DNA from 2 places in the Natronincola ferrireducens genome. Region 2 is predicted to be linked to the other one. Evidence: a T-box and tRNA genes for the amino acid it is inferred to sense, from the RefSeq annotation. Region 2 holds a T-box; the other holds one or more tRNA genes.

Region 1 (11,693 bases), on a different contig from region 2:
ACTGGAATTGGATCACTTTTATGTAGCAGAGTCTTTTAACAATAAAATAGTGGGTTTTTTGATGGCTTATACAAAAGAACAATGGTTAAAATATAATCCAAATTGGATAGAAGAGGTTTTTTGGCATCCTAATTTTGATAAAGCTAATATAGAAAACTTTGTTGTGATAGATAAGACAGCTATTTTTGCTCCTCTAACTGGACATGGAATTGGGAGTAGACTTTATGTAACGCTAATAAACGATATTACATCAAAGGGCATTCATAATATTTTTGCCGAAACTATTATTAGCCCAATACCAAATTTCGCATCCTTGTCTTTTAGAAAAAAACAAAATTATGTCTTGGCAGGCACCCGCTATGAACATTATAAAGAGGAAACCTATACTGACCTGATTTACTATAAGAGTGTGTAACTCTTTTAAGTTGGGGTGAAAGACATTACAAAAATCATATATTATTTTCAATTTAAAAAAGCACATAATTTTCTATGTGCTATGATAAGATAAAATTCTTCTTAATTATCGGCAATTTAAGAAGAATTTTGTTTTTTCATCCTCTATAAGCCACCGGCACAAAAGCTATAAATCAAACCTTTGATTGTCTGCTTATGGCCGCCTCTACTTTTCTGTCATTTGCTTATAAGATTCTTTTTCCATTGTTGCTAAAACCCGCATAAATAGATTTAAGGTTTTTTGTCTTTCTTCTTCTTCCACATAATCAGTTCTAATTTTTTTATATAAAGAATTATTTTTTGCTTTGTCTGTGCTTTTTTTAGCTATATATTCGTTTATATCAATAATTTTATTTGCAGCCAAGGCAATCACTTCTCTCCTAATGATTTATTTATTGTTATTATTTTTCTATTTCTTTTATGAAAATCCTTCTTTTTTCCTAGATTTTTTTCTAACTTTCTTATCGGCTATTTTCTATCATTAGGCTCTATTTTCTCCTCTAAAGGAACTTCTCCTTCATCATCAATAACTTTTTCTGCCATTGCTACTGATGCAATAACTGATTGTAATTCATCCAGCACAGCAAACTCTTGGCCAAATTCCATATCCGCCACCTTTAAAAGATCTCCTGGCTTAAAATGAGAGATATCAAATTCAATTTTTTTAGGAATATTTGCTGCTGAACATTCTATTTCCAATTCTCTTATTTGCTGTTGTACTACGGCGCCTCCTTTTTCTACAAAACCTCTACCTTTCAAAACTACTGGTATTGATAAATAGATTTTTTCATCTGCATTTACCTTTTGAAAATCTAAATGCATGATTTGTCTTGTTACTGGACTTCTTTGTACTTCTTTTATGTAAGCAGTCTGAAGCTGTCCACCTATATTGATTTCTATAAGAGAATTTTCACCACCATATCTTATTAAGTTCTCCACCTCTCTCTTGTCAACTTCTATAGGTAATGTATTCATATTTTTTCCATAAATAACTGCTGGAATAAACCCCTCATCCCTTAAGCGGTGATTGGCATTGGTACCTCTATCATTTCTAATATTACTCTCAATGGAATTTATCAAATCAAACTCCTCCTCGTTTTTCTTTGTTTAAATTCCATTATCTCCAAAAACATCTATTTTAATACAAACAAAAGCGCCCAATAGGACGCTTTTGCTTTTTATATTATAGTTCTTCCCTTTCTTCAGTGGGTTCTTCTGCTTTATTGGCATAAACAATATTTGCTATAATGCTATTCATATCATTTAATATCTCTATATTTTCATCTTCTACAATATTTAGATCTGCTAAGGTTAAGTAATCTTGTTCCTTTAACTTAACTGCATCCACCTCTATCTTCTCTGGAAGATATCTTGGATAGGTTTGAATTTCTACTTCATTTAGCTGTACTTGTAGTATTTCATAGGAGGTTTCTACTTTTTCTTTGTTCAAAATATGAATAGGAACTGTTAGTTTGATTTTTTGGTTTTCATCTAATGTTTGAAAGTCCACATGCAATAAATCCTGCTTTAAATTACCTCTTTGGATTTCCTTTATAATAGCATAGGTCTTTTCTCCTTCTAAACTTAAACCTACCTTGCCACTAATCCCCTGGAGGGATAAAATTTTTTCCATTTCTTTTTCCTTTAAGTAAACGGATTTTGTATCCTTACCTTTACTGTATAAGGTTCCTGGAATATTCCCCTCTCTTCTATCCTTGGCTACCTTGTTTTTCCCTGTAGCTTCCCTCAAATTAATTTTTAACATTGGTGTACCCATAAAATCTTCTCCCCTTTCAAAGTAATAGTTTTTGGTCTTACTACTATTAAATCAAAATTTTTTAAATATTTCAAACTTTAATTATCATTTTATTAAAATAATTTAGAATTTTTTGTATATAAAAAATCCTCAAAAGAGGATTTTGAGGTTTAATCAATGGAGTTTAATATTCTATTGACGATATCTTTTAATCGCATTTCGCTAATTGCTTCATCTGTTGCTACAAAAATAGATTTTATTTCTCCCAAACCCTCATCATAGTGATAGGAGTAGCCATAGGAGATAAACCCTTCTGGAATAACATCCTCTATAAAGGTTATATTTTCATCGGCTAAGGTCATCATTTCTTCTATAACCTCTTCTTTGGACAAAGCTTCTCCCGATAGTTCCAAATCCAGTTCCTGTTTTAAGACTTCCTCTTGTTGAATAATTTGAAATACTAGGGTGTCTTCTCTTCTAGATCCCTTTGTTAAATCCTTTACTTCTTTAAAGTGAAATTCTTTTATAATTTCTTTTAAGATGTCTTCGCTATTGACTATCTTATCTCCCACCATAACATAACTCATAAATCCATCTCCTTTGTTTGTTAAGTTATTTACTATAATTATCCCAACCTACTATAAAACTATTCTATCATTTTCTTTGAATTCCTTTGTCAATTAGTTATTAATTGCTGCTACCACCGAAGTAATAGGTATTGTAAGGATTAAGCCAATACTACCACATAAGGATCTTATTATTTCTGAAGCTATGTACTGAGAATTGACAATGTCCATCAAGGGCATGTCACTAAATATAAAGATTAATAGAAGGGGTAAAGATGTTCCCACGTAAGCAAGTATTAGTGTATTTGTCATGGTGGCCATAATATCTCTTCCCACCGATAGTCCTGAAAAAAACAAGGTTCTTATTCTTATTTTGGGGGTTTTACTTTTTATTTCGCAAACAACTGAGGTAATGGTCATACTAACGTCCATTACTGCTCCCAGAGCCCCAATAATAATTCCACTATATAAAAGTCCTCTATAATCTATGGTATAGCTGGAATACGCCACCAATAGCTCCAACATTTCATCGGAGATTCCCGTAAGATAGATTTTGTTGCCAAAGTATATTGCTAAAATAGCCGATGTCATGGTTCCTCCTATTGTTCCCAAAATAGCCGTCAAGCTTTTTCGAGTAAAACCACTAATAAGGATAAAGCTACTCATAACAATAATAGTACTTACAATAACGGTGGTTAAAATAAAGTTGTGACCCTTTATTATTAGGGGAATAAAGATATAACCAATACATAAAGCTGTTATTAATAAAGCAATAAACGACCGAAATCCTTTAAAGCCTCCAAATATAATTAACAAAATAAAAAACAGTAAAAATAACAACTTAAGATGGAAATCTCTAATGACATCAATAAATCCCACCCCCACCAATTCCTTCCCCTCAACTTGAATACTTAAAAAAATCTTCATATTTTCACTTAGGGGAATATTATATCTAGATCCTTCAATTAATGGATGGTTAAATTCAACAACTTTATCTTTGAAGAAACCCTTTATTATTTTGGCCTTAATAATCTGTACTTTCATTTCTGTATCTTTTATGGTTTCTTCCTCAATAACAATAGCCTTTACCTTTTGATAGCTATGGTTATAGTCCTCTATAGCAGAAGCTTTTACAGCTATTATCAGCAACATTATCATTAAAACAAATATTGTTTTTTTCTGGATCATTCCTTATCCCCCTATTATAGTTTTTAATGCTTCTAAAAAACTCTCCTCTATAGCTTTAAAACTTATTTTCATTTAAATAGGCTCTGTTAAACGCTACTGTTGATTTTAGCATTGTATGAATTCTGGAGGTTGTGTCATTGTGAGGGCACCGAAGGATCTAAGACTCTTCCCTATCCTCAGAGGGACAATCCCTCAGCATCTTGTCATGACTTTATTTATACAATAGCAACATCTATCTTTAACACAGCCTTTAAATAAGCAATAAAAAGCACCTATTCTTTTTAAAGAGAAGCTAGGTATTGTTTGCTAGAGGCCTTCGTCTATAGGTTATATATATTATGGAGCCTAAAAATATATTAATAGGAAAAGGAATTTGATTTTATTGTTTTAATGTAAATAAGGAAATTAAAAAGGAAGCAGGATTCTATCTGCTTCCTAATTGTTATTTAGTCTACTGTATATGGTAGTAATGCCATATGTCTTGCTCTTTTAATAGCAATTGTTAAATCTCTTTGATGAATTGAACAGTTTCCAGAAATTCTTCTAGGTAAGATTTTACCTCTTTCTGTAATGTACTTTTTCAATCTTTGAATTTCTTTATAATTTATACGATTGTTTTTATCAGCACAGAAAGCACAAACTTTCTTTTTAGTTTTACGTTTTCGTCTATTATTTACCATTCTGCTCCCTCCTTCTCTTTAGAATGGAACACCATCTTCTTCGTCCATGGCTTGAAAATCATCTAAATCTATATCAGCATTTCCAAAGTCTTCAACTTTATTAGGCATGTTGGTATTCGCTTTGTTTTCTTTGTTACCCCATTCCAAAAACTCTACTTGATTTGCTACTACTTCTGTAATATATCTTTTTTCCCCAGTTTGGGTTTCATAGGATCTAGATTGTAATCTACCTTCGATAGCTACCAATCTACCCTTGGCTAAATAATTTGCGCAATTTTCAGCAGTCTTTCCCCATACTACAATGTTAAAAAAGTCTGCTTCATTTGTTTTTGAAAAGGGTCTATTAACTGCAATACTAAAGGTGGCAACAGCTTTTCCGCTTGCAGTAAAACGCAGTTCTGGGTCTCTTGCAAGTCGTCCAATTAACACTACACTATTCATAATTCCACCACCTGTTTATTAATTATTCTTCTATTCTAGTAATCATATGACGAATGACTTCATCAGCAATTTTTAGATTTCTGTCAAGCTCTTTTGGTGTATCAGGATTTGTAGTGAAGTTAACCAATACATAGTATCCTTCTTTTTCCTTGTTGATTTCATAAGCTAATTTTCTTAATCCCCACTCATCAACATTTTCTACTTCACCATCAACCTCAATGATACCTTTGAACTTATCTAAAAGCTGATTTCTTTTTTCTTCTTCTGTAGTTGCTTCAAAAATACAAAGCAATTCATACTTATTCATAATTTCACCTCCCTCTGGACTTGAGCGACCCTGTTTTTACAGGGTAGAGAAATGATTTTCTCACATTACGATATTATATCACTTGGATATGTTTTTTGCAAATATTTTTTCTCTCAATAGTAAATTCTATTCATTATAAGTAGTAAAAGCTTTTCAAAACCCAGTACAAATTAATTTTATTATTTTTTTAAATTTATTGTATATATTCTTTTGTTATGGGTAATCCTATAACTAGATAGCCCCCACAACACAACATTTTATTCATCCCAATCTCCCCCTTACAATAGAAGCGAGTGGTTTTTTATACCACTCGCGATTTTTTTATACCGTTTTCTCAGTCAGCATTTCTCTTAAGACCTTACCTAGTCTTTCAATACCTATTTGTATTTTTTCTTCTGACATATTAGAATAATTAAGCCTGAAGGTATTTTCTTTGCCTCCGTTAGGGAAGAAGGAACCTCCTGGTACAAAGGCTACATTTAATTCCAGTGCTTTTTGTAGTACTTCTCTAGCATCCATATATTCTGGAAGCTCTACCCATGTAAATAGTCCGCCTTCAGGATATGTATATTTTAAGCCTTGTGGGAAATATTGTTTTATTCCCTCCAACATAATATCTCGTCGTCTTTTGTAAACCGCTTTTATTTTTTCCACATGTGCATCTAAATCATATAGCTCTAAAAATTTATCAATCTCTCTTTGGGCCATTGTATTGGTTTGTAGGTCTGATCCTTGCTTTACAAAAATATACTTTTGTAGTAACTCCTTGTCAGCTAAGGTCCAGCCAATTCTTAGGCCGGGACAAAAAGTTTTTGAAAAAGTACCTAAAAACACTACCCTTCCTTCTGTATCAAAGGATTTAACAGCTGGAGGTCTCTCTCCTTCAAACCTTAATTCTCCATAGGGATTGTCTTCAACCACTGGTATATTGTATTTATTGGCTAGCTCTATTAGTTTTTGACGTCTTTCTATAGACCATGTTTTTCCTGTAGGATTTTGAAAATCAGGGATAACATAAATAAACTTTACATTTTTTCTTGTAGACAGAACCTTTTCTAATTCCTCCATGTCCATCCCGTAATCATCAGTTGAAACCTCTACAAATTCAGGTAAGTAGGCTTTAAAAGCATTGATGGCCCCTAAATAACTTGGGCTTTCACAAACTACTATATCTCCCTTGTCTAAAAAGATTTTTCCAGTAAAGTCTAAACCCTGTTGGGAACCACTGGTAATTAGAATGTCCTCCCCCGTTGCTTGTACCCCTACCGCTTCCATCCTTTGAGCAATTTTTTCTCTTAGTGGGGCAAAGCCTTCTGTCGTGCTGTACTGGAGCACCTGCATACCGCTTTCTTCTAATACTAATCCTGTTATTTTTTTCATTTCCTCCACAGGAAACAATTCAGGGGCCGGAAGCCCACCTGCAAAGGAAATAACTTCTGGTCTTTCTGTTAGCTTTAATAACTCTCTAATCTCTGAGGCTTTAAGACTTTCCATCCGTTCAGCAAATTTCATCGTCATAAAAAGCACCCCCATATGTTATTTTAAATTTATTATAACATCTTTGAGGGTGCTTTTGAAAACCTTTTGTTTTTTTATTGTTCTTTGCTTATCACCTTTTTTACTCTTCTCTCTAGATTAGGACGGGATATCCATAACTGTTTTTCACAGCCGGTACACTTTATTCTAAAATCAGCTCCTGTCCTGATAATTTCGAAGAGATGATTTCCACAAGGGTGCTGTTTTTTTAATTCCACTACATCTCCTACCTTTAAATCCATAGGCATTTATCACACACCTGCCTTTCCTATTAACTTTATTCCTCTTTGTTAATAACAACCCTTCTTGGATAAGGAATTTCTATACCCTGTTTATCGAAGGCTTGTTTAAAGGTTTTTCGCATCAATCTCTCCACTGCCCATTGCTCCATAGGTACGGTTTTAGCCATCACCGATATAACAACCTCTGAATCTCCTAAATCTGTTACCCCTAATACAGTGGGCCCCTCTAGAATGGAAGGGGTTTCTCTTTTTAAATCTTCACTGGCTTCGTTCAATACCTTAATAGCATTATCTATATCTTCCTCATAGGCAATGGATATGTTTATCAAAGCCCTCATTTTACCATGACTTTTATTGGTTACCTTTTTGATCTCTCCATTAGGAATAATATGGAGGTCTCCATTGAAATCCCTTATTTTCGTAACCCTTAGAGCCATTTCTTCAATAATTCCACCGATGCCATCCACCTCTACATAGTCCCCTACAGAAAACTGATCTTCAAACAAAATAAAGAATCCTGTGATTACATCCCGAACTAGGTTTTGGGCCCCAAAACCAAAGGCCAGACCCCCGATTCCTGCAGTTGCTATCAAGGCCCCTACTTCTACTCCAAAGGATTTGATAATAGAGGTAAAAGCAATAAAGTAGATAATATACTTTACAACGCTCTTTATTAAGCCCTTAAGGGTTTCCATTCTAGCTTCATCTACTTTGATTTTTAGGGTTTTCTGAGAATGAAAAATTTTATTGACGATAGAGTGGATAATCTTAATGCTTATTTTAGCAATCACTAAAATAAGTATTATATTGAGGATCATCCCTAGAAGCCTCGTCATTTGCTGTGGGTTTGTTAGGAATTCAAAGGTTTCTCTAAAAGCTTCTTCAATATGTTTTATAAATTCAAACATCTGTAATTCTCCTTAATAAATTTGTTTTACTAATTTTTTATTATCATTTTTTTTAATTTCATAAATGCCTTTTATTTTAATATTGCTTTCTATAATAGCTTTTTTTATATACCCTAGTAGATCTTGGTTAAACATAATCGATAAACCGCAGCTGGCGGTTATTTCCCTAGGGGTAGGTATCGTATCAAATTGATAATTTTTCTCCTTCAATAGCTTTTCTGCTGCTATTGCATAATGGGTTGATTCGAAGGTAATGACATAAATTTCTCGGGTCTTCATATTATCCTCCTACTAAAGCTTAATGGTGTTTTTTGCGTTGTTGAGGTTTTCAACGATATTGTACATGTTTCCTATCCCCCCCACCATTAGCTTGTTTTTTATCTTAAAATAATCTAGGCAGGTGCCACAGGATATTATCTCTACACCATTAGTCTCTAAATTCCTTAAATGTTCTATTACTTCTGAGCCTTCCACCACTAGGTTCACTCCTCCATTTACAAACAATAGAGCTTTAGGTAAGGGGGTTACCTCCGTAAGGGTATAAATATATCCCTTCATCAGCACCTTCCCTAGCTCTTCAGAGCCTTCTCCTAGACGGTCCTTAGAAATTAAAATAACTAAATCTTTTTTAGGGGTTATGTCACATTGAATGTCCATAGCTGGAATATCTCCTATGCTATGGTCTTTAAAGATGTCTATATAATAGGCCCCTTGATTTTCTTGGATAGCCACCTTGCAAGCCAAGCTTTTTGCCAACTTTGATACGTTTTCTTTGGCAACCTCATTGTCTACGATAGTAGTAACCTTTCCTGTATCGATGGCTTCTAAAGCCTTTTTCGTATGAATAACAGGCAAGGGACAGTTTAACCCTCTAGCATCTACTTCTTTATACATTTGCATTCCTCCAATAGATAAGTATTCTTTTATTTTAAGTATATCAATAGGCGTACCCTTCTTCAATCTATTGTACCCAATATACTATATTATTTTTTCTATTTGCTATAGTCAATAAATTGATTTTTCTTATAAAGGTATAAAAAAACACGAGAGTTTTCTCGTGTTTTGTGTATTTAAATTAAAGCTGTGCACCTCTCTTCGACATACCATCATAGGCGTTACCTAAGCAGTTAACTCTAGCTAGGTTGCCCTACGGCACACGAAAGGGATCACTTACCGTTGCTTCCTTCCGGACCTGGCGGGGTTCATGACTTTTCATTGCGTAGGACCCAACTATCATCGTCACTTACTTAAGCCAGCCCTACAACCAATACGCCTCCAAGAGGACTTCAACCCTGCTATAGCGGATTGCAGGTTACAGGACACCGCTACCTCCCCGTCTAGCACAGCAAACCTATAAACTTTTTAATGGCGGAGAGAGCGGGACTCGAACCCGCGGGGCCTTTCGGCCTTACACGCTTTCCAGGCGTGCCCCTTAGCCAACTCGGACACCTCTCCATCTTTGCTTACCCTTTAGTTCTACTGTTTCTTAGACTTTTAAAGAATTCCTTCATAATAGTAGAAGCTTCTTCTTCCAAGACACCTGTTGTAATCTCTGTCTGATGATTGAAGCCTTTGTTGCTTAGTAAATTTACTACCGATCCACAGGCTCCGCTCTTTGAATCCATAGCACCTATAACAACTCTTTCAATTCTGCTTTGTAAAATAGCTCCACTACACATTGGACAGGGTTCTATTGTAACATATAGCACCGTATCTGTCAACCTCCAACCACCAGCTTTTTCACAAGCCCTTTGGATGGCTATAATTTCAGCATGGGCAGTGGCATCCCTTAGTTCTTCCCTTAAATTGTGTCCTCTGCCAATAATTTCTCCTCTTCTTACAACAATGGCTCCAATAGGTACTTCCCCTTTGTCATAAGCTTTTTTAGCTTCCTCGAGGGCTAGCTTCATATAATACTCATCCAACTTGGTAGTGCCTCCAAACTTTATTGTAGTATCCTACTACCGTATTACATTATAGGAAAATCAGTTCCTTCTGTCAAGGTATATATTTCCCATTGAAACCAAGGTTATCCTTTAGTTTCATCCAAAACAAGAAAAATCTTTTTTAGCAAAACTCCCTATGAATTAAGTCTCATTTTATATGGTGCACCTGAGAGGACTCGAACCTCCGACCTGCGGTTTAGGAAACCGTTGCTCTGTCCTGCTGAGCTACAGGTGCATGAAACTAATTTTACAAAAATAGCGTAACACAAATTTCTATAAAAATCAATGGTTCAAAGGGGGAAATCCCCCTTCATTTTCCACTGTTAAAAAAATTTGTTGCTTTTCTATTTGTTTTCTATTTCTTTTATATTCCCCATATATCCCTGTAATGCTTCGGGAACAAGAACTCTTCCATCCTCCTGTTGGAAGTTTTCTAAAATGGCGGCTAGGGCCCTGCCAACTGCTAACCCTGATCCGTTTAAGGTATGCAGATACTCTACCTTTTTTGTTTCCTTATCTCTGTAGCGAATGTTGGCTCTTCTAGCTTGGAAATCCTCAAAGTTACTACAGGAGGAGATCTCAACATAGCGATTATAGCTAGGCATCCATACTTCAATATCATATTTAAAAGCAGCTGTAAAGCCTAAGTCTCCAGTACAAATCTTTACTACCCTATAGGGTAGTCCTAAAATTTGCAGCACCTTCTCTGCGTTATTAGTTAGTTTCTCTAATTCCTCATAGGAAGTATCTGGCCTCGTAAACTTCACCAACTCTACTTTGTTGAATTGATGCTGTCGGATAAGACCTCTAGTATCCCTGCCAGCCGAACCTGCCTCTGAGCGGAAGCAAGGGGTATAGGCTGCATAATAAATAGGTAGACTTTCTTCATTTATAATCTCATCCCTATGGATATTGGTAACAGGAACCTCAGCTGTAGGAATTAAGAAATAATCTTTTTGAGGGATTTTGAATACATCCTCTTCAAATTTAGGTAATTGTCCTGTTCCCGTCAAGCTATCTCTGTTTACCATAAAGGGAGGCATTGTTTCTGTATAACCATGGTCTGCTATATGTAAGTCCAGCATAAAGTTAATTAATGCTCTTTCTAATCTTGCTCCCAGTCCTTTATATAAGCTGAATCTAGAACCGGTGATTTTAGAAGCTGTTTCAAAGTCCAGTATTCCTAAATCTGTGCCTATATCCCAGTGGGCTTTAATGTCAAAGTCAAATGCCTTTGGCTCTCCCCATTTCCTCACCTCTACATTATCATCGTCGGTTTCCCCTTGAGGAACATCAGGATGGGGAACATTAGGGATTCTTAGAAGTAGATATTCAATTTTTTCCTCTACTTCCTTTACTTCATTATCCAAGTCCTTAATAGAATTAGATAATTCCTTCATTTCATTCATAATTTCTGTGGTGTCCTTACCTTCTTTTTTTAGTTTTGGTATTTCCTTAGACACTAGTTTTTGTTGGTTTTTCATTTGTTCAACCTGCTGTAGAATTTCTCTTCTTCTTTCATCTAAAGCCACTACCTGATCTAAATCAAACTCCTTTTCTCCTCTTCTTGCCATAGCAGATTTTATATTGTCAAGATCCATTCTAATTCTTTTAATATCTAACATGCTTTCTGCCTCCTTTGTAAAATATATAAATATAATATTCTAAAT
Region 2 (18,581 bases):
AATAAATACTATATCTCTCATGAAATCAGGAGGCGAATACTATTATGGATGAATTCTCTAAAATATCCGTTCAGGAAATTTCAAAGCATGATATGTTAATGATTATTAAAGCTCTTGAATATACAGGTGAAAATGCAAAATTACCCTCCTTTATAGAGTTGAAGGATGCAATCGTAAAGCAATTAAGCCTATTATCCAATACTACTGAAGAAGAGTTTATTCGGTATTTAGAAAAGAGTTATTAAAGACAAGGCAGGACAGTTACTGTCCTGCCTTGTCTTTAATAAAGGTATATAGCCCTGCCTTGGTTTCCACAACTAATTGTAAATAGTTAGGACTTTCCACCCTGTCTTTAATCTTTATAACATTTAATATAGGATGTTTTGTTATATCGCCTTTTTCCAATTGAAATAAATCTATGCTCTTTTCTTGTCGATTATAAAAAGGTCTCTTTAATTGATAATCTCTTAACCTACATAAATAGTTGGCCATGTCATTGATAAAGTCTTCATCCTTCAATGTCTTTAAATTTCCATAGCTCTCTTTGGTATTTATACCCCAAAGACCATAGCTAATAGCAATCATTTCTTTATAATCATGTCTAGGGAGATTCTTCAACTCCACTTGTTCCCCCTCCTGTAGTCTGTAGAAGTTATTTAAGCTGTTAAAAAACATAATCTTGCTATCCCAAGAAGATACCTCTGGTAATTCGCTTTTTTTATAACGGTCTAAATCCAACAGGTAAAGAATTCTTTCCTTTTCAAATTGAACAGCATAATTAGTAGGTAACTTCATTTTTATATTTCTATTTAACTCAGAGAATTGCATATGAATAATATAATCCTTTAATTCCTGTATTAATTCTTCTTTAGGCAGAAATCCTTTTTCTAATAAAACATAAGCTCCTCTAATCAAAAGTAACCCTGTCAAGATCACTTGAGGATGCCTATTTAAATAAATAATATTTTTATAGGTTTCTTTTTCAGCCGCAGCATAGTTTTTATTGGCCATTAGGATGGGAAAAATTCTACTAATTCCATAGGCTTTCTGTTCCTTCCAATAAACCTCACTGTCGTAATAGCCTTTACTGTTCCTTAATTTATAAAGAATATGGGAAGGGGCTCCATGGCGGTAATATGTCCATACTTTTAATTCCTCGTAGAAACGCGGATAATCTACTATAACTTCTAGCTTAGGTCCATCATCTACTAAAGACTTGATCATAGCAATAATTAATTCTGTTATATAGCTGTATTGACCCCTTTGTTTTTGTATAATAATGTCTTTATTTTCATACCTATATAGAAAACCTTTTAGTATATGGGTTGGTGTATCAATGTTTTCATTTAAAAATCCTAGGGCATCTCCGTAAACCATCCACAATAAACTATTTCTTATTTTATTCTGGGTTGTCAAATTATCCCCACCCTTCTTTACAACGATGGTTTGATTATAGTATTAAACCTCATTTATACAAAAATACAGCGATATCGCTGTATTTTTGTATTACATTTTTTCTGGTGTCTTTATTCCTAATAAATTTAACCCCGTCCCAATAACTTGTCTTGTTGCTTTAACAATAGCCAATCGCGCTTTCTTTAACTCTACTTCGTCCACCAATACTGGATTGTCATGGTAGAAACGATTAAAGGCTTGGGCTACATGTATAATATGTCTTGTTATAATAGATGGTTCATTTTTCCTTTGAGCATCCTGTATGATATCAGGGAACTGTTGTATTGCCTTAATAACTGTCATGGTAGCATCATCTGTTATCAATGTGGTATTAATCTCTCCCTTTACTTCTATATCTGCTTTCCTAAGGACACTACTGGCTCTAGCATAGGTATATTGAACATAGGGTCCAGTTTCCCCTTCGAAATTTAAGACTTTATCCCATGAAAAGGTATAGTCTTTAATACGATTATTAGATAGTTCTTGGAATACTACGGCTCCTACACCAACTTCTTCTGCTACTTGATCTAGGTTGTCAATATTTGGATTCTTCTCTAAAATAATTGATTTTGTCTGTTCTATAGCCTTGTTAAGAACGTCCTCTAAAAATACTACTCTACCCTTTCTGGTGGCAATCGTTCCTTCTTCTAATCTGACCAGGCCAAAGGGTACGTGGATACAATCCTGTGCCCACTCAAATCCCATTAATTCTATAATTTTTATCCATTGTTCAAAGTGTAGATTTTGTTGTGATGCAACCACGTAGATGTTTTTATAAAAATCATAGGTTTCTTTCCTATAAATAGCTGCTGTAATGTCTCGAGTAATGTATAGGGTTGAGCCATCCTTTTTTCTAATCAACGCTGGAGGTAAACCATGGGGCTCTAGGTTAACAATTTCTGCACCTTGAGATTTTTCTAAAATATTTTTTTCCTCCATCATCTCTAAAACCCTAGGCATCTTATCGGAATAGAAGCTTTCTCCTGCTAAAGAATCAAAGGTAATATTTAATTTGCTATATACTCGATTAAACTCCTTTAAACTTACATCTCTAAACCATTGCCATAGTCTTAGTGCTTCTTCGTCTCCATCCTCAAGTCTTTTAAACCACATTCTTCCTTCTTCTTCTAACGTAGCATCCTTTTCAGCTTCATCATGGAATTGAATATAAAGCTTTAGTAAGGTTGGTATGGGAGCGTTTTGTACTTCTTCTTCATTTCCCCACCTTTTATAGGCTACAATTAGTTTGCCAAATTGCGTTCCATAATCTCCTAAGTGGTTGATTGCCACAGTGTTAAAGCCCAAAAACTTATAAATTCTATTGATAGAGCTACCTATAACTGTGCTACGAATATGTCCTATATGAAAAGGCTTTGCTATGTTAGGGGAAGAAAACTCTACGATGACAGTTTTATCTTTACCTAAATCACTACTGCCATATAATTCTTGTTTTTCTAATACTTCCTTGAGGGTTTTTTCTACAAAGACTGCTTTATGTATAAAGAAGTTTACATATCCACCAGCCTGTTCTACTTTTTGAAAGGCTTTATTTCCTTCAAGAGCCTTTACAATTTCTGTGGCAATTAATGGGGGTGCTTTTCGAAAGGTTTTTGCTAATCTAAAGCAAGGAAAAGCATAGTCTCCCATATTGGTGTTGGGGGGTATTTCTATCATAGATAAAATCTCTGATACTTCTAGGTCAGGTATATACTGTTTTAGTGCCTCAGCTACCTCCTGTTTAAAATCAATCATTCTATAACCTCCTATTGTTTTTTAATATACAAAAATAAAAAACCCCCATCTCTAAATTTAGAGACGAGAGTTAAATCCCGTGTTACCACTCTGATTGACACGATACTGTGCCCACTCTTATTCCAAAATAACGGTGGATACCGCCTTGTCCTACTTATTTCAGACAGGACCTCCAAGGTGCGCTTCAATGGAAATATGTGTCAGACTTCCACCAACTCTGACTCGCTGCAACAATCTTTACATTTACTCTCCTCATCATAGGTATATAGCTATATTCAATTATCTTGTCAATTAATATATCATATATTTTAACAACAATCAATAAATTTATTCCTATATTTTCTCTGAAATACTTTCTTCTGTATAAACTTCTATACCATGTTTCTTTAGAAGTGCGGTTGTCACCCCTTCTCCCTTTGTTAACCTTCCTGAAAAAGAACCATCATAAATGTCACCAGCACCACAGGAGGGACTTCTTGCCTTTAATACTGCAAAGTGAACATCCATATTTTTAGCAAGCTTTACAGTCTCCTCAGCTCCTCTAATAAATTGTTCAGTGACATCTTCACCCTCCACATTTATTACCTTTGCCCTACCATCTAATACGTCTTTTCCTTCTCCCCCTTGTATCTCAGCCGGGAGTCGTGGTGTTGTTAGCCCTCCCAGCTCCTCAGGACAAACAGGTAAAAAGCCTTTTTCTTCTAGTAGCTTGATTAATCTAGGATTTTCATTGTTTTTTCCATTATATTTACAGTTTATTCCCAATAGACAAGCACTTACTAAAATCACTTTTTCACCTACCTACTCTATCTATTTTAACTCCACAACCGTCACGCCAGCCCCACCTTCTCCATATTTACCTTCTCTAAAGCTTTTTACATGCTTGTGTTTTCTTAACATCTGCTGTATCCCAGCTTTTAAAACACCGGTGCCAATACCGTGGATAATGGTGATCTCTGTTAAGCCGGCTAAATAAACGTCATCTAAATATTTGTCTACCTCCATAAAGGATTCTTCTAGGTTTTTGCCCCTGATATCCAGTTGACTTTTCATGGTATTAGCCTTTGCCTTTACAATTTTTCCGACACCTGTTTGTTTTCCATCCTTTTTCTCTTTTATTCTCTCAAGATTAGAAATGGGTACATTCATTTTCATTATACCTACTTGAATGTATACTTCTCCACTGCCATTAGCAGGCTCTAGGACATGCCCCACTTGATTTAGGGATAATATTTTAACTGTTTCACCTGCCTTCAGGTTTTCTGGCGGCTTTCTATTGGTTTTAGTAAACAATTTTTCTTCAAAGCCCTCCGATAAGTCACCAAGCTTAGCATCCATTTTCTTTTTTGCTTCCTCTATTTTTCTGTTAGCTTCTTTTTCTTCTATTTCTATCCTTAAATTTTTCAGGACTTCAATCACTTCTTCTGCTTCAGCTTTTGCTTCCTTTACAATTTTAAAGGCCTCTTTTTTGGCTTCCTTAATAGTTTTTTCCCTCTGATGCTCTAACCTTTCTTTCTTTTCTAAATAATTGTTCAAAATATTTTGTGCTTCTAATCTTAAAGCTGCAGCATTATTTCTTTCCTTTTCCGCTTCAATTCTATTTTTTTCAATGTTTTGTAAAAGGTCTTCAAATTCAATGTTTTCATTGGTTAAGAGAGATTTTGCCTCCTCTATGAGACCAGAAGATAATCCTAATTTCTTTGATATCTCAAAGGCGTTGGATTTTCCAGGCACCCCTATTAACAGCTTATAGGTGGGTCTTAGGGTTTCTACATCAAATTCTACTGATGCATTTTCAACCTCTTCCTTTATTAAAGCGTATTGCTTTAACTCACTATAATGGGTGGTGGCTATAACAGAGGTTTTTAATGTTCTTAAATAATTTAAAATAGCCATTGCTAAGGCTGCACCTTCTGTAGGATCAGTCCCTGCTCCTAGCTCATCTAATAACACTAAGGAGTTGGGGGTGACCTCATCTAATATTTTTACAATATTGGTCATATGGGAGGAGAAGGTACTTAAGCTTTGTTCGATACTTTGCTCATCTCCTATGTCAGCATAAATGTAATCATATACTGCTAGCTTTGTTCCATAATCGGCAGGAACATGAAGACCACTTTGGGCCATCAAACTTAAAAGTCCCACTGTTTTTAAAGTAACGGTTTTACCCCCAGTATTAGGCCCAGTAATTACTAAAATACGAAAGTCTTCCCCTATCCAAATGTTGGTAGGAACTACCTCATCAGGGTTTAGTAAGGGATGTCTACCATTTTTGATTCTTATTTTTCCTTCTTGATTTAAGCTGGGTTCTATAGCCTTCATGGATAGAGACAGCTTGCCTTTAGCAAAAATAAAGTCGATTTCCTGTAATATACTTTGGTTACTTTTTATTTCTTCTGCTTTCTCTGCTATCGTAGCGGATATCTCCATCAATATCCGTTCTATTTCTTTTTGTTCTTTTATTTTTAACTCCTTTAATTGATTATTTAATTCTACAATTGCCATTGGTTCAATAAATAGTGTGGCACCACTAGAGGATTGATCATGGATTAATCCTGGAAACTGACCTCGATATTCCTGTTTAACAGGCACAACATATCTATCCTGTCTAATGGTTACGATGGCATCCTGTAAATATTTTTGAGAAGTAGTAGAGTTAATAATGCTATTTAGCTTATTTCTTATGGCATCATTCTTAGAGTGAATCATTCTACGAATATTTTTTAACTCTGCTGAAGCATGATCTGATACTTCTGTTTCACTTAATATGCACAAATCAATTTTTTCTTCTATCTCCCTAACGGTATTTAAACTTTTTATTAATCCCTGTAAAATAGGGCAAGAAGTTTCTGTCCTATCATCCTCTTTAAAAAACTGTTTCAATTTTCTAGCTGCACCTAATGTATCCTTTAAGTATAAAAGTTGTCCTGGATCTAAATAGGAGCCTATTTCTGTCCTTCTAACTAGGTGTAGAATATTATGGATGCCTCCTAAGGGAATATTACCCCTTTTAATTAAAGTGCTTTGTGCTTCACTGGTCTCTTGCTGTAAAATCTGGATTTTAGCAAGATCCTCTATAGGCTTTAATTGCTGGGCTACATCTTTTCCTAGGGAGGATGTGCATTGTTCTACTAATTTTTCAATGATTTTTGTATATTCTAATACTCTTAAGCTTTTGTCGTTCATTTATCTTCACCTCTTAAAGCTTTTTGGCTATTATATAAATAATTATAGCATTACCTATTTATTGTACCATATTACTTTTTTTTCTTCCATTCAAGAGTTTTAAGGACTAAAAGTAGATGATCTAAAACCTATGATTTCGTAAAAGTAGCTTCCACAGGATACAATAAAAAAAAGATACGGTTATTCCGTATCTTAGTAAGCATAGCTCTTATTATGAACTCCCCATTGTTTCAATTTCTCATCTGTTCCAATCCATACAGGAGTCTTTGTATTTACCAATTCATATAATTCCTCAACATCGGAATTAATCATTCGAACGCATCCTAATGAAACGTTGGTTCCTATAGATGTAGGTGAGTTGTTTCCGTGAATACCATAGGAACCACCTCCCTTATGGGAAATTCCCATCCATCGATAACCCAGAGGATTTTGAGGAGATCCCCCCGCTACAGGAGCTGATATACCTGCGCCACCCCAAGCAGGATTGACCAGTTTATTTACTATAGTAAATTTTCCTTCTGGTGTAGCAGAAGGGTGTTTTCCTTGGGCTATAGGATATTTTTTTATGACCTCATTTCCATAATAGAGGGTTAGAATTCTTTTTGTTTTGTTTATTGCTATCCAATGCTTGTCAGTAGGGGTATTTGTAATTACATCACTATGCCGAAACTCCTTATCTTGCAGACGTTCTTGTAGAGCTTTCGTTGACCTTGGTCCAAATGACCCATCTACTACAAGATTGTGTTCACTTTGAAACCGTAGAACTGCATTTCTCATATTAATGTCTTTACTGGCATGATCTTCTTTATAATAACCTAGCTCTCTAAGAGCTATGGTATAATCAATTTCTTTTTTTTCAGTGGTGTTTTTTTCTCTATCTTCTTTCATATGTTCGTCAAATTCTTCTATCGGTATATGCTCTTCTAGTACAGTATCCTCCTCCATTCCCATATAATGATTTTCTGCTGCATCGCCAATTACTGGTACCAACATGGTAGCAGCAATACATAATGACAGAAATTGCGTTAATATGCTATCACCTCCCTGCTCAATAATTTTTATTACAGGCTTGATTGGTTTATTCATACTTTAGTTAAGTAAAAGGTAATTTTTGTAATATTTTTCTAATTTTTTCTTTATTTTCGTATAGAATAAGATATAATTATTAATAAGTATCCTGTAGGAGGGGAGAATATATGAAATCATTACAGTTACACAGAGTATACAATGAAATATATGATTGTTTATTGTCAAAAGATTTTTTGAAAACCCATCATATTAAAGAAGATTTTATAAAAAGTCATCTCCAGTCTTCATCCTTTATTGATTTTTTAGAAGAAATGTTAGAAACCAATAATTATAGCTGTAAAGCTGTTTTCATGCTTTGTAAAAACATTCTTATGGATTTATGGGAGAAGAAGATTCCCCAGGATCCTCTTCAATACATCTATCAATTTACACTTAGTCTGTCCTTCCCCAATTCTGTTGAATTAGATTTAAAAAATTTTCTAAACAATGGATGTTTTCTCTATTTAAAGGTATTAAGAGTTATATCTCAACACCAAAAACTCTATGATGATAGTATGCAAAGTAAATATCCCTTAGACCTCCTACCTATTGGAGAAACAAATAATCTTATGAATGTTTCTGAGTATAAAAGTTTTGTAGGTGCTTTTTATGATGATTATATTTATGAAATGATGAAGCTTAATCATGAAGTTACAGGTCATAATACATTGGATCATATATGTGGGGTCCATCACCTTGCTGTTTTTATTGCAGAGCAATTGTTGTCTAAAAATATTCCTTTGGATTTAGGAAGGGTTTCTGGAGGAGCTGCTGGACATGATATTGGTAAATTTGGCTGTAGAAGCTCTGAATCTAAAAGAGTAGCTTATCTTCATTATTATTATACAGACCAATGGTTTAAAAAACATAATATACCTAATATAGGTCATGTTGCGTTGAATCATTCTGTTTGGGATCTTGAACTTGAAAATTTATCTATAGAATCCCTTATCCTTATTTATAGTGATTTTAGGGTAAAAAACATATCGGTGGATAACAATAGACCATCAATGAAAATGATCGGCCTTGAAGATGCATTTGATATTATACTAGGGAAGTTAGATAATGTAGATAAAAACAAAGAAAATCGTTATAGACGTGTTTATATGAAATTAAAGGATTTTGAAGACTTTTTACTAAGTATAGATATAATTATTGACCCACATATCCTTGTACAAGAAAATGTTGAGATAAGGAAAACCTATTATGCTTTAATGGAAGGAAAAGGAATAACTGAGCATCTAAAATATATTGCTATTCATCACAATATCAATTTAATGTACAAATTTAGAGATGAGACTTCCCTTAATGAGATTATTGAAATTGCCAGAGCAGAGCAAGATCCAAAGGTGCTCAGAGAATATTTAGATTTATTTGAAGAGTATTCTACCTATCTAACACAAAAGCAAAAAATTATTGCTATAAAATTTCTATACGAAAAGATCATTCATCCCGAAGAGGATATCCGTAGACAATGTGCCTCTACTATTGGTAGCTTAATAGCTACCTTCGATGAGAACTATCGCAAAGAAATTCCTGAAGGTTTAAAACTGGAGAAACCAAAGATAACAAGTTATCAGCTGTTACATCAATACATGAAGAGTTATATTTATCCTGACCATAAAATTATCCCCCTCCATCGCAGATGGATACGATATAGCCTAGCTACATTTATTGATGCTTTATTCATTAAATGCAAAGCTCAACAGGAGGACATCTATAAAGAAATCATTCTAAAATACTATAAGGAGGAGGGTTTGGAAGAAGATATTTATATTGCTCTAATCCAAAGCTTGAAATATATACCATTAAACAATGCATCTGCTTTCTTTAAGTATGCTGTCCATTATGTAATATCCTTTCTGAAGCATAAAGATGATGACATTAGGATTTCTGCTTTAGACACCCTAGGTTATCTAGCACAGAATATTTCTAAGGAATGTGAAACCCATGAATTAATCCTTAACCAGTTAACTGAAGTAAAGTTGTCATCTATACCGGCTGAAAACTTTTTATATTTAAAAATAGCAGAGACATTATGTGTAGAGGATACTATAATAGATAATTTAAAGAGTTTTTATAATCAAGACGTCAACAAAATCTCCAGTATGTTTTTAAACAATCTAAAAACAGAAATCAATTGGGTTACAAAGAAATTTCATATTAAGCTCTTATTGGAACATGCTCTTAAAAATACTGTTATTAATAAACTTTATATAGCAATGCATTTTTCTAACCTGTTAAAGGTTAGTGCTGTGGAAAATGTGAGAAGTGAAGCAGGAGAGTCATTGGTAGAAGTGTTTCCTCATCTTCCCATGGAGCAAAGAAATGATCTTGCTATTGAATTGCTACGAACCCTTGAAATAGAAGGTGCACAATTTACAAAATATATACCAAATTATTTAGGACAAATCATTATTTATCTAAAGCCACTGGAATTAGATGAAATTATTGAAGATTTAATAGAAAAAATTAAACATGCCAACACCCATATCAATTCCTTATTATTAAAAACAATCGGTGTGTTTATCTCTAATTACCCTAAATACAAAGAAATATTTAAAGAAGAAGATGTCCATTATAATCGTCGTTTGACAAAAATGCTAGGGATTTTATTAAATGGCTTAGTGCATCATAATCCTCAAATTAAGCAAGTTTCCTTCAGTGTTATTGGAAAGGAAGTCTTTGGTTTAAGTTTATTAACCTTAGAAGAAAAATATTATATATTCCAATTGGTAGGAAAAAAAGTATTAACACTTTTAACTGATTCAGAGGAAAGCGAGTTATTATTTCTTACTAACTCTGCTGGATTAAATCATATTTATCGTTTTATCTCAAGCTACAAATTTGCCTTCAACGATATTTGTGTAAAAACGCCGGAAAAAGTAGCCTTTTTTCCAGGCTCCTTTGACCCTTTTACCCTTGGTCACAAAGAAATAGCTAAAGCTATTAGAGACTTAGGATTTGAGGTTTATCTAGCAGTTGATGAATTTTCTTGGTCAAAACGTACTCAGCCTAATCTTCAAAGAAAAAACATCATTAATATGTCAATCGCTGATGAAATGGATATCTATTTGTATCCTGAAGATTTTCCAGTAAATCTTGCTAATCCTGAAAACTTAAATGATTTAAAGAATAACTTTTGTCACTCTAAAGTATATATTGTAGTAGGTACAGATGTAATCTTAAATGCCTCTGCCTATAAAAGAGAACTGAGCCAAAGTACCATTACTGACTTTCCTCACATTATATTTGAAAGAAGAAGTGATGATTGCGATGGGGAAAAGGCTTATGACATGGAAAAGATTCTTATTACTTTTAAACAGCCAGTTATAAAACTAAATCTTCCCCCACAATACGAAGATATTAGTTCTACACAAATTAGAAATTATATTGATGAAAATAGAGATATATCAAAATTGATAGACCCTCTTTCCCAAAAATATATTTATACTAACAATTTATATAGAAGAGAGCCTCAATATAAGTCATTGGTTCAAACAATTTCTATTGATATTGATGTTAGAAATAGCTTTAATTATGAGATAATCAATACCATAGCATCCATCTTCCATCCCAAAGATTATCATAAAACCTTTAAAAATATTGAAGCTATTAGTCAAAAGAAAAATGCAACCTTGATTTTAATTCGGGATGCAAAGGAGCATTGTAGGATTCTTGCTTATTCTATTTTTCACTGGCTACCCTCAGATTTAATTTATCAAGAATTTCAAGATAGTCATCTTTCCCAGTGTGTCCGTGAAAATTATACAGGCAGAATTATATTGTTAGATGGTATTTTTGTTAGAGAAGACATTCCTTCCGATAATATTCGTCAGATTATTTTGACAGAAACCTTGGCTTATTGTGTGAAAAATGATTATGGTTATGGTATATTTACTAATAAAATAGATGACCGTACATCGAGGGAGCTATATAAAATACTAAAGCTCCATGGGTTTCAAGAGCTGTCCCACTCCCCAAGCCATCCTCCTGTCTTAGCAGTAAATATGACAAACCCCTGTAGTTTAAATCTTGATATTCAGACATTTATTAAAGAACCCTTTAGAAGTAATGAAAATGTAAAAACCATCATATCTGCTACTAGAAAAAGGCTACAGGAAGCTCTTACAAAGCTATACCCTGGTCACTTAGTTCTTTGTTTTGATAGAGATATAGTAGAAGAAACCCTCGTGAAGAAAATTTGTCGTGAAAATGAAGTTCCTCCACTTCCTGTATATCCTAAGAAGTTAGGATCTTCTATGTGTGTTCCTTTTGGTAATATTTTAAACAGAGCCATCGTGCCAAATACCGTGACTAAAACCCTCCATACAGAGAAAATGTTTAACCCTAATATGAAACACTTTATAATAGGAGCTTTTCCCTATTACCTAAGCTTAGAAAAGCAAATTAGAATAATACATGCCTTCAATAAACCTGTTATTCTAATAGATGATCTTTTAAATAAAGGGTACCGTATTAAAGCCCTTGACCCTATACTGAAAAAAGAAAATATCCATGTGAAAAAGATTGTTGTGGGAATGTTGTCGGGTCAAGGTAAGGAATTAATGGAAATTCAAAATAGAGAAGTTGATAGTGCTTATTTTATCCCTAAGCTTCGTCATTGGTTCAATGAAGGACTCTTATACCCCTTTATAGGTGGTGACACTTTATGGCGTGGAATATACCCCCAAAAAAACTTACTTCCCTCTATTAATTTAATTTTACCCTACACTTCACCCTCCTTTATAAAGGGAGTCTCCAATGAAAGTCTTTATAATTTATCTTTAGTATGTATTCAGAATGCTTTAGAAATTTTAAAAGTATTAGAAATGACTTATCAAAAGACAAATGAAAGAAAGCTCACCCTTTCTTTACTTGGGGAGGTGTTTTTATATCCTCGTTGTCCAGATCAAGGAAAAAATTCCTTCTATGACTTTAATGTTAATCCTTCTACTCACCTTAATAGAGATTTAGAACTGCTTAAACGATTGGAATACAACTTTATTAAAAGCTCTTAAAAGGAGGTATTAAGATGTTTTATTACAAATTCCGTAATAAGTATATGTTTTCATTAAATAATTACCCCCAGTTTGAAAGGGTAGAGGAAGTACTAATAAAAGAGCATAATGAAATCATCTACTACCTATGCTCTTTAGATCCCTTCATATCTAGAAAAACCTTCTCTATTACCCATCCTTCTCTACTGTTTATAAAGAAAGAGGGTCTCAATTTATTGCAGGTTGATGGTAATGAAGTTTATGATTTACCAAAGTGGATACTAGAAAAAATAGAAGATAGGAGAATTATGGCTATTAATACTACCTTTCCTAATTGGCAAAATAAATTACTGGAGAGGCATCCCGCAAAATGGAGAGTCCATATAGCTGGACTAGGGGATGTGGGCAGTACCCTGCTAATAGGTCTTCGCCTGTTGGGAGGAGACTGTATTGATTCTATAGGTATCTATGATAGAACACCTGATAAACTCCAGCGTTGGTCCTATGAAATAAATCAGGTCTATTGCCCTGGTAATGAAGGGTTTCCAGAGGTGTATCCTATTTCTGAAAGTGAATTTTTTAATTGTGATATGTTTGTCTTCTGTATTGCTAAAGGTGTCCCCCCCGTTGGTAAGGATGTGAAGGATGTTCGAATGATACAGTTCCAGGAAAATGCCAATATTATTGAGACCTTTGCCAAGAAGGCTAGAGCTGCCGATTTTAAGGGTATCTTTGCCGTAGTTTCTGATCCTGTAGATTTGCTTTGTAAGGTTGTTTTTAACAGTAGTAATAAAGATTCCCAAGGCAATTTCGATTTTAAGGGTCTAGCTCCAGAGCAGGTTAGGGGATATGGTTTAGGGGTAATGCATGCCCGTGCCGCTTATTATGCAAAGGAAAATCCTAAAACCCTACATTATTTAAAGGAAGGTAGAGCCTTTGGACCCCATGGGGAGGATCTTGTTATAGCAGACAGTATTGAAGATTACAATGAAATTCTTTCTATATATTTAACAAATAAAGCAAAGGCAGGTAATCTAGAGGTTAGAAAGACGGGTTTCAAGCCTTATATCGCCCCTGCTCTTTCCTCTGGAAGCCTCTCTATTATTGCCACCATTAGAGGTGATTGGCATTATAGTGCAACCTATATGGGAGGGGTCTATATGGGATCAAAAAACCGCTTGTCTTCCTCAGGTACAGAAGTTGAAAGGCTGGAGCTGCCGGAGTTATTATTGCAAAGACTTCAAAACACCTATGCCAAGTTGGAGAAAATGGTATGATCCATTTAATTATGTGTGGAGAACCCTCCCTCCAGCTATCTAATATGGTTGCAGCGGCTACCCAGGGTTATGAGGTTACTGTTATTAAAACTCCAGATAATATACCAAATATGCAAAATAAAAAAATTTTATTTGCTATTGAGGTGGATCCTGTTGGCTTTAACATGCCTTTGTTTAAAATATTATCTTCTTTAACCAAAAGGGGTAATGGTGCTTTGAATGGTTCAACTGGTGGTTTGTTAATCCATAGTCCTAGTAACTTATATACAAAAACTCTTGCTAAATCTGTGGTTTTTGCTGCTAATCAACTAGGTTGTAGTTTTATAGGTCATTCTTTAGTAGAGGCCACAAAAAATCTAAGCAATTTTCTTACTTGGCAAAAGAAATTTGATATGTCCCTTGAGGAAATATCTTATGAGTTATCTTTTCGCTTAGGAAAGAGGTTGGTAGAAGACAGGCCCCCAGTCTTAGATAAATCAAAGATTGTGGTTTTACATTCTAGTTCAAAACAAACTTCCAATACTTTAATGTTATGGCATATGATAAAATACAATTTAATCAATTGTGAAATAGATGAATTGCATGTGGAAAACGGTACCGTTCTAGATTGTATTGGATGTCCCTACCAAACCTGCAAGCATCTAGGGATGCAAAATAGTTGTTATTATGGAGGAATGATGGTTAAAGAAATTCTTCCAGCTATTGAAAGGGCCGATGCATTGATATGGATCTGTCCTAACTATAATGATTCTATTTCTGCGAATTTGATGGCAGTTATCAATAGATTAACGGCTCTTTATAGGAAAATGAAGTTCTATGACAAAGCTGTTTTTGCCGTCATCATATCTGCAAATTCTGGAAGCGATGCTGTTGCTGGGCAACTTATTGATGCGCTAAACATCAATAAAGGCTTTAGACTTCCACCTTATTTTTCTATTATGGAAATAGCTAATGATCCTGGTACAATTGTTGAAGTGGATGGTATTGAGGATAAAGCTAAGACTTTTGCCATAAATATGATGTCTCATATCCATAGATAATCCTGTATCTTTTTTACTATTATATTGCCTTAGACTTTCACACCTGAAGATTTTCATTAACCCTATTTTTCTTTAGAAAAAACATATGCCAGCTAAGGATTTCCTTGTATGGTTTTAAAAACATTCATTGACGCATCTTGTAAAATTATGATATAATTTTAACAAAGATACATAAAATAAAACTTAATTCACAAGTGTACTTCAATCTACTAAAGGAGGTTTTTTAAATGTGTGAATCAACTGCTTATTTAATTACAGATAAAGGTGAAGAAAAGATTATGGAAAATGTTGTCTATATGAAGCCAGAAAACGGAAAAATATATTTAGCTGATTTGTTAGGAGAACAAAAAATAGTTGAGGGTAAGGTAAAGGAAATAAAACTAATTGACCATAAAATCATCATTTCTGATAAATAAAATGAGTCTGTAATCCTTGATCTAATGCTTTGAATTAAGAAGCGGCAATTTTGTGATACAGCCAAGATAAAATTTATAACATCGGGGGATTAAAAGATGATTATTGCAGTAATAGATGGTATGGGAGGAGGAATAGGTGGTCAAATTGTTGCCCATTTGAGGCAGGAGCTCCCCTCATACTTTGAAGTATATGGTCTGGGTACTAATTCAACTGCTACTTCTGCTATGTTAAAAAATCATGCCAACAAAGGAGCAACGGGAGAAAATGCTATAGTGGTATCTACAAAGAAAGCCAATGTCATTATAGGACCCTTATCCATCGTTATTCCTAATTCTATGATGGGAGAAGTGACAGATAAAATCGCAACCGCAGTTGCTGAATCTGAAGCTGTAAAGATTTTACTTCCAATTGCACCAGATAATTTTCAACTAGTAGGCTTAGAAAATAAACCTTTAATGCTATTAATAAAAGATGCCATTGATGTATTAAAAAAGGAGTTTAATGTTAAAAAATAAATTCTATCAATAATTAGGGAGGGAAATTATTATGTGTTGCTGTAATAAGGAAAACCATAACCATAGTCACGATCACAGTCACAATCCCACTGAATCCATCGATGATCCTACTTTGAGTCATGATGAAAAAACTTTGAGGGTATTATTAGTCCATTGGATTAATCACAATAAATCCCATCAAGACAACTTTTTAGAATGGGTAGAAAAATCGAAGAAAATGGAAAAACCTGAAGTAGCTGACTATATTAAAAAAGCAGTTGACTTTATGGACAAGGCAAATGAAATGCTGATAGAAGCGAAAAAACACATGTAGCGGAGAGATATCTCCGCTAGTTTTTATTTTTAACAGTTTGTTGTTGTTTTTGATATAACCCCTTCCAATCCGGAAGGTTTCCATGCCTTTTAAATATAGCTAGCGCCAATTCTCCTACCACCGCTAAATCCTCTGCATCAAAATAATAGGAAGTGTTTAAATCAAATAATATATTGGCGGTGGGAGAAAATTCTTCGTCCCCCTTCCAAACAATGAAGGTTAAATAAACATTGTTCAAAAACTGAAAGCGATACCCAGCATCTCCTGTTTTAATGGGTTCTCCATTTATTTTTTCTCCAGCAACAATAAATTCCTCTAGTTTGTTACCATAAGTTTTTGCCAATTTTAATATTGTCCTAGTATAAAAGTTATGATAATAAACATGACCTCCAGGTATTTCCTTATATGTAATGCTTTTTCCCGTGAGGGGTATACCTTTTGCATTTGCAAGATATCTTAAAAATATGGTTTTAATAGCATAGGATTCTATCTCTACTCCATCATCCTTTTCAAATGCTTCTCCTGTAGGATATTTTACAATGTAATCTCTACCCATCAGCTTTATAATGAAGATATTTTCCCTACTATCATAGTAGGTGCCTGATAGTTCAGCCATCTTCTCTGGGTCACAATTCTTAAATATATTTCTAATATACTCATAAGGAACCTTCCCTTGACGATCTTCTTTTATTGCTTGGATATCCATATCTCTCCCCCTTTTCCCTTAAAAATAATAGATACTAACAATTTTTCCTAATTTTCTTAAGCTATTAATTATTTGTCCTACCATCTTAAACTTTCTTTGCAGGTTTTGAGGAAAACCTTCGTTCCGATAGGCAGCGTTTAAACAATGGCCTAAGTAAAAATTAATATGGGTGCATTCATAAAGTAGGGTATTTGCCAAGATAGTAGCACCATTTTGTTCTTCTAATTCCCTTATGGTTCTGGAGGATACAGTATTGTTTAAAAATTCTCTTAAGTAGTTTAATGTTTGTTCCATTGTTAATACACCCTCAGTTATTAAATAGATCCCTTCCATATGGCATATGGGTGGGATTTTTTCTGTAACTGTGTCTACATCCATAACTAAATCTCTTTGTAGTTCTCGGGCTACAATGTTGGCAGCTGTTCCTCCACATATAATTTTTTTTCCAGGACTATCCATAAACTTTTCTACTAACACTGGATCCTTTTCTTTGAGTAATGGTGGTCCAGTAAACAAATCAAAAACTTGAGGCTTTTTCATTTTCATGGCTACAACAGTAGCGTCATCCCCGGGTTTGTCATTGTATAAATCATTACAGATGTTTGTTAAGGACTTTGAAATCATCATAGCATTCTTGTTTAAGCATATTCCTTGTAAATATTTAGCTACATGCTCCCATTCCCAGCCATAGTTAAGGACTTCCCCTGCTCCTGCGTGGATTATCCCATCAGAAACAGCAATAATACTGTCGTTTTCCTTTAAGTGACATTGGGCTTCTAGAACAATCCTTCCATTGATTGTTATTGTATTATACTTTAATTTTGATACTATATTTTTTTCTTTATTGTAATAAAAAACAGAGGGGTTATCGAACTCAACTATATAGGTATCACCTGTTTTTTTTGTATAGATAATAGTCAGGGTAGAGTAGGCAATTTCTCTCTCTTTACAAACGGGTAATGTATTAATGATTGTGTCAATAACCTCCGATAGCTCTTCCCCATTTTTTAACATAGTAATGGCAATTTTAGAAGTGAGGGTAGCTAATATATTCGCCTTTATACCACTCCCTAGCCCATCTGACATCACAGCTATAACCCCATCATCTGTCCTAGCAATCTCTACTCGATCACCACATATTTCCTCATTTTTTTTTGTTAATTGACTATAGCCTACATCAATAAAGTTATCCATTTTACTCATCACCTGACTTTTCCATAGTAAGGTCTAAGAATTTTTTAAGAGCAACCTTTGTTTCGGCTGTTGTTTCCCCTAAAACACTACAAATTTGTTGGGCAATTACCATTTGTTTTGTAATGACTTTTTGTACCATCTCAGCAGTATTCTTTTTAACTTCTATTAATTCCTTTTCCTTTTCTTCAGTTTTTGTAACGTCATTTAATATAGCTAAGATGCTATCTTGCTTTTCTATATATAATAGGTTTTGAATGATGGTAAGATTATGATCCTCTAGTCTAATTTTTTTGCCATATATACTTTTCTTTGTTTCAAAAACCTCCATATAATCTGTATAATCTAATATGGTTGCTAAATGTAAATCGTCATGCTTTTTTTCAACATTTAAATGTTGTATCCCCGCTGGATTTATGCTTAAAATTTTCAAATCCTTGTTTACTAAAAAAATATAATTAGGTGAGTACTCAAAAATTAAATTAGACATGGTCTCACTTTTATTTCGTATATAAGGTAAACACATATTAGGTGTATCCATATGATTATAAATGGCTACCGCTTTATCCCGACACGTTTCATAACCGCATGTGCCACAGTTTAGCTCATCTTTTTTATTAAATTTACCCATTTTTTTTAAAATTTTTCTTAGTTCTATATT

Evidence for each region. A T-box is a leader RNA that pairs with one kind of tRNA and senses whether it is charged. The one in region 2 lies ahead of argS (arginine--tRNA ligase), so its partner is inferred to be a tRNA-Arg.
Region 1: it has a tRNA-Arg gene. The T-box ahead of argS (arginine--tRNA ligase) is inferred to sense a tRNA for this amino acid. The anticodon was not compared.

Annotation. Positions count from the first base shown of each region.
Region 1 covers NZ_FNFP01000014.1:9,970-21,662, reverse strand. The annotation lists gene BLS22_RS14465 (GNAT family N-acetyltransferase) at 1-415, shown strand, start outside; gene BLS22_RS14460 (hypothetical protein) at 620-817, opposite strand; gene BLS22_RS14455 (50S ribosomal protein L25) at 922-1,533, opposite strand; gene BLS22_RS14450 (50S ribosomal protein L25) at 1,637-2,230, opposite strand; gene BLS22_RS14445 (hypothetical protein) at 2,380-2,796, opposite strand; gene BLS22_RS14440 (YibE/F family protein) at 2,890-3,963, opposite strand; gene rpsR (30S ribosomal protein S18) at 4,410-4,643, opposite strand; gene BLS22_RS14430 (single-stranded DNA-binding protein) at 4,662-5,084, opposite strand; gene rpsF (30S ribosomal protein S6) at 5,107-5,391, opposite strand; gene BLS22_RS14420 (aminotransferase-like domain-containing protein) at 5,713-6,909, opposite strand; gene BLS22_RS14415 (DUF951 domain-containing protein) at 6,984-7,175, opposite strand; gene BLS22_RS14410 (mechanosensitive ion channel family protein) at 7,205-8,077, opposite strand; gene BLS22_RS14405 (putative Se/S carrier protein) at 8,090-8,356, opposite strand; gene yedF (sulfurtransferase-like selenium metabolism protein YedF) at 8,369-8,971, opposite strand; RNA gene ffs (signal recognition particle sRNA large type) at 9,159-9,423, opposite strand; tRNA gene BLS22_RS14390 (tRNA-Ser) at 9,444-9,532, opposite strand; gene tadA (tRNA adenosine(34) deaminase TadA) at 9,541-9,987, opposite strand; tRNA gene BLS22_RS14380 (tRNA-Arg) at 10,182-10,258, opposite strand; gene serS (serine--tRNA ligase) at 10,368-11,648, opposite strand.
Region 2 covers NZ_FNFP01000003.1:324,995-343,575, reverse strand. The annotation lists gene BLS22_RS09835 (hypothetical protein) at 45-245, shown strand; gene BLS22_RS09830 (hypothetical protein) at 262-1,416, opposite strand; gene argS (arginine--tRNA ligase) at 1,507-3,207, opposite strand; T-box leader at 3,264-3,475, opposite strand; gene BLS22_RS09820 (2-thiouracil desulfurase family protein) at 3,541-3,996, opposite strand; gene BLS22_RS09815 (endonuclease MutS2) at 4,018-6,393, opposite strand; gene BLS22_RS09810 (L,D-transpeptidase family protein) at 6,586-7,479, opposite strand; gene BLS22_RS09805 (cytidyltransferase) at 7,590-12,482, shown strand; gene BLS22_RS09800 (lactate/malate family dehydrogenase) at 12,497-13,738, shown strand; gene BLS22_RS09795 (flavodoxin family protein) at 13,735-14,778, shown strand; gene BLS22_RS09790 (CooT family nickel-binding protein) at 15,006-15,194, shown strand; gene BLS22_RS09785 (DUF3842 family protein) at 15,291-15,710, shown strand; gene BLS22_RS09780 (DUF8180 domain-containing protein) at 15,742-16,023, shown strand; gene BLS22_RS09775 (DUF3786 domain-containing protein) at 16,040-16,729, opposite strand; gene BLS22_RS09770 (SpoIIE family protein phosphatase) at 16,748-17,923, opposite strand; gene BLS22_RS09765 ([Fe-Fe] hydrogenase large subunit C-terminal domain-containing protein) at 17,925-18,581, opposite strand, start outside.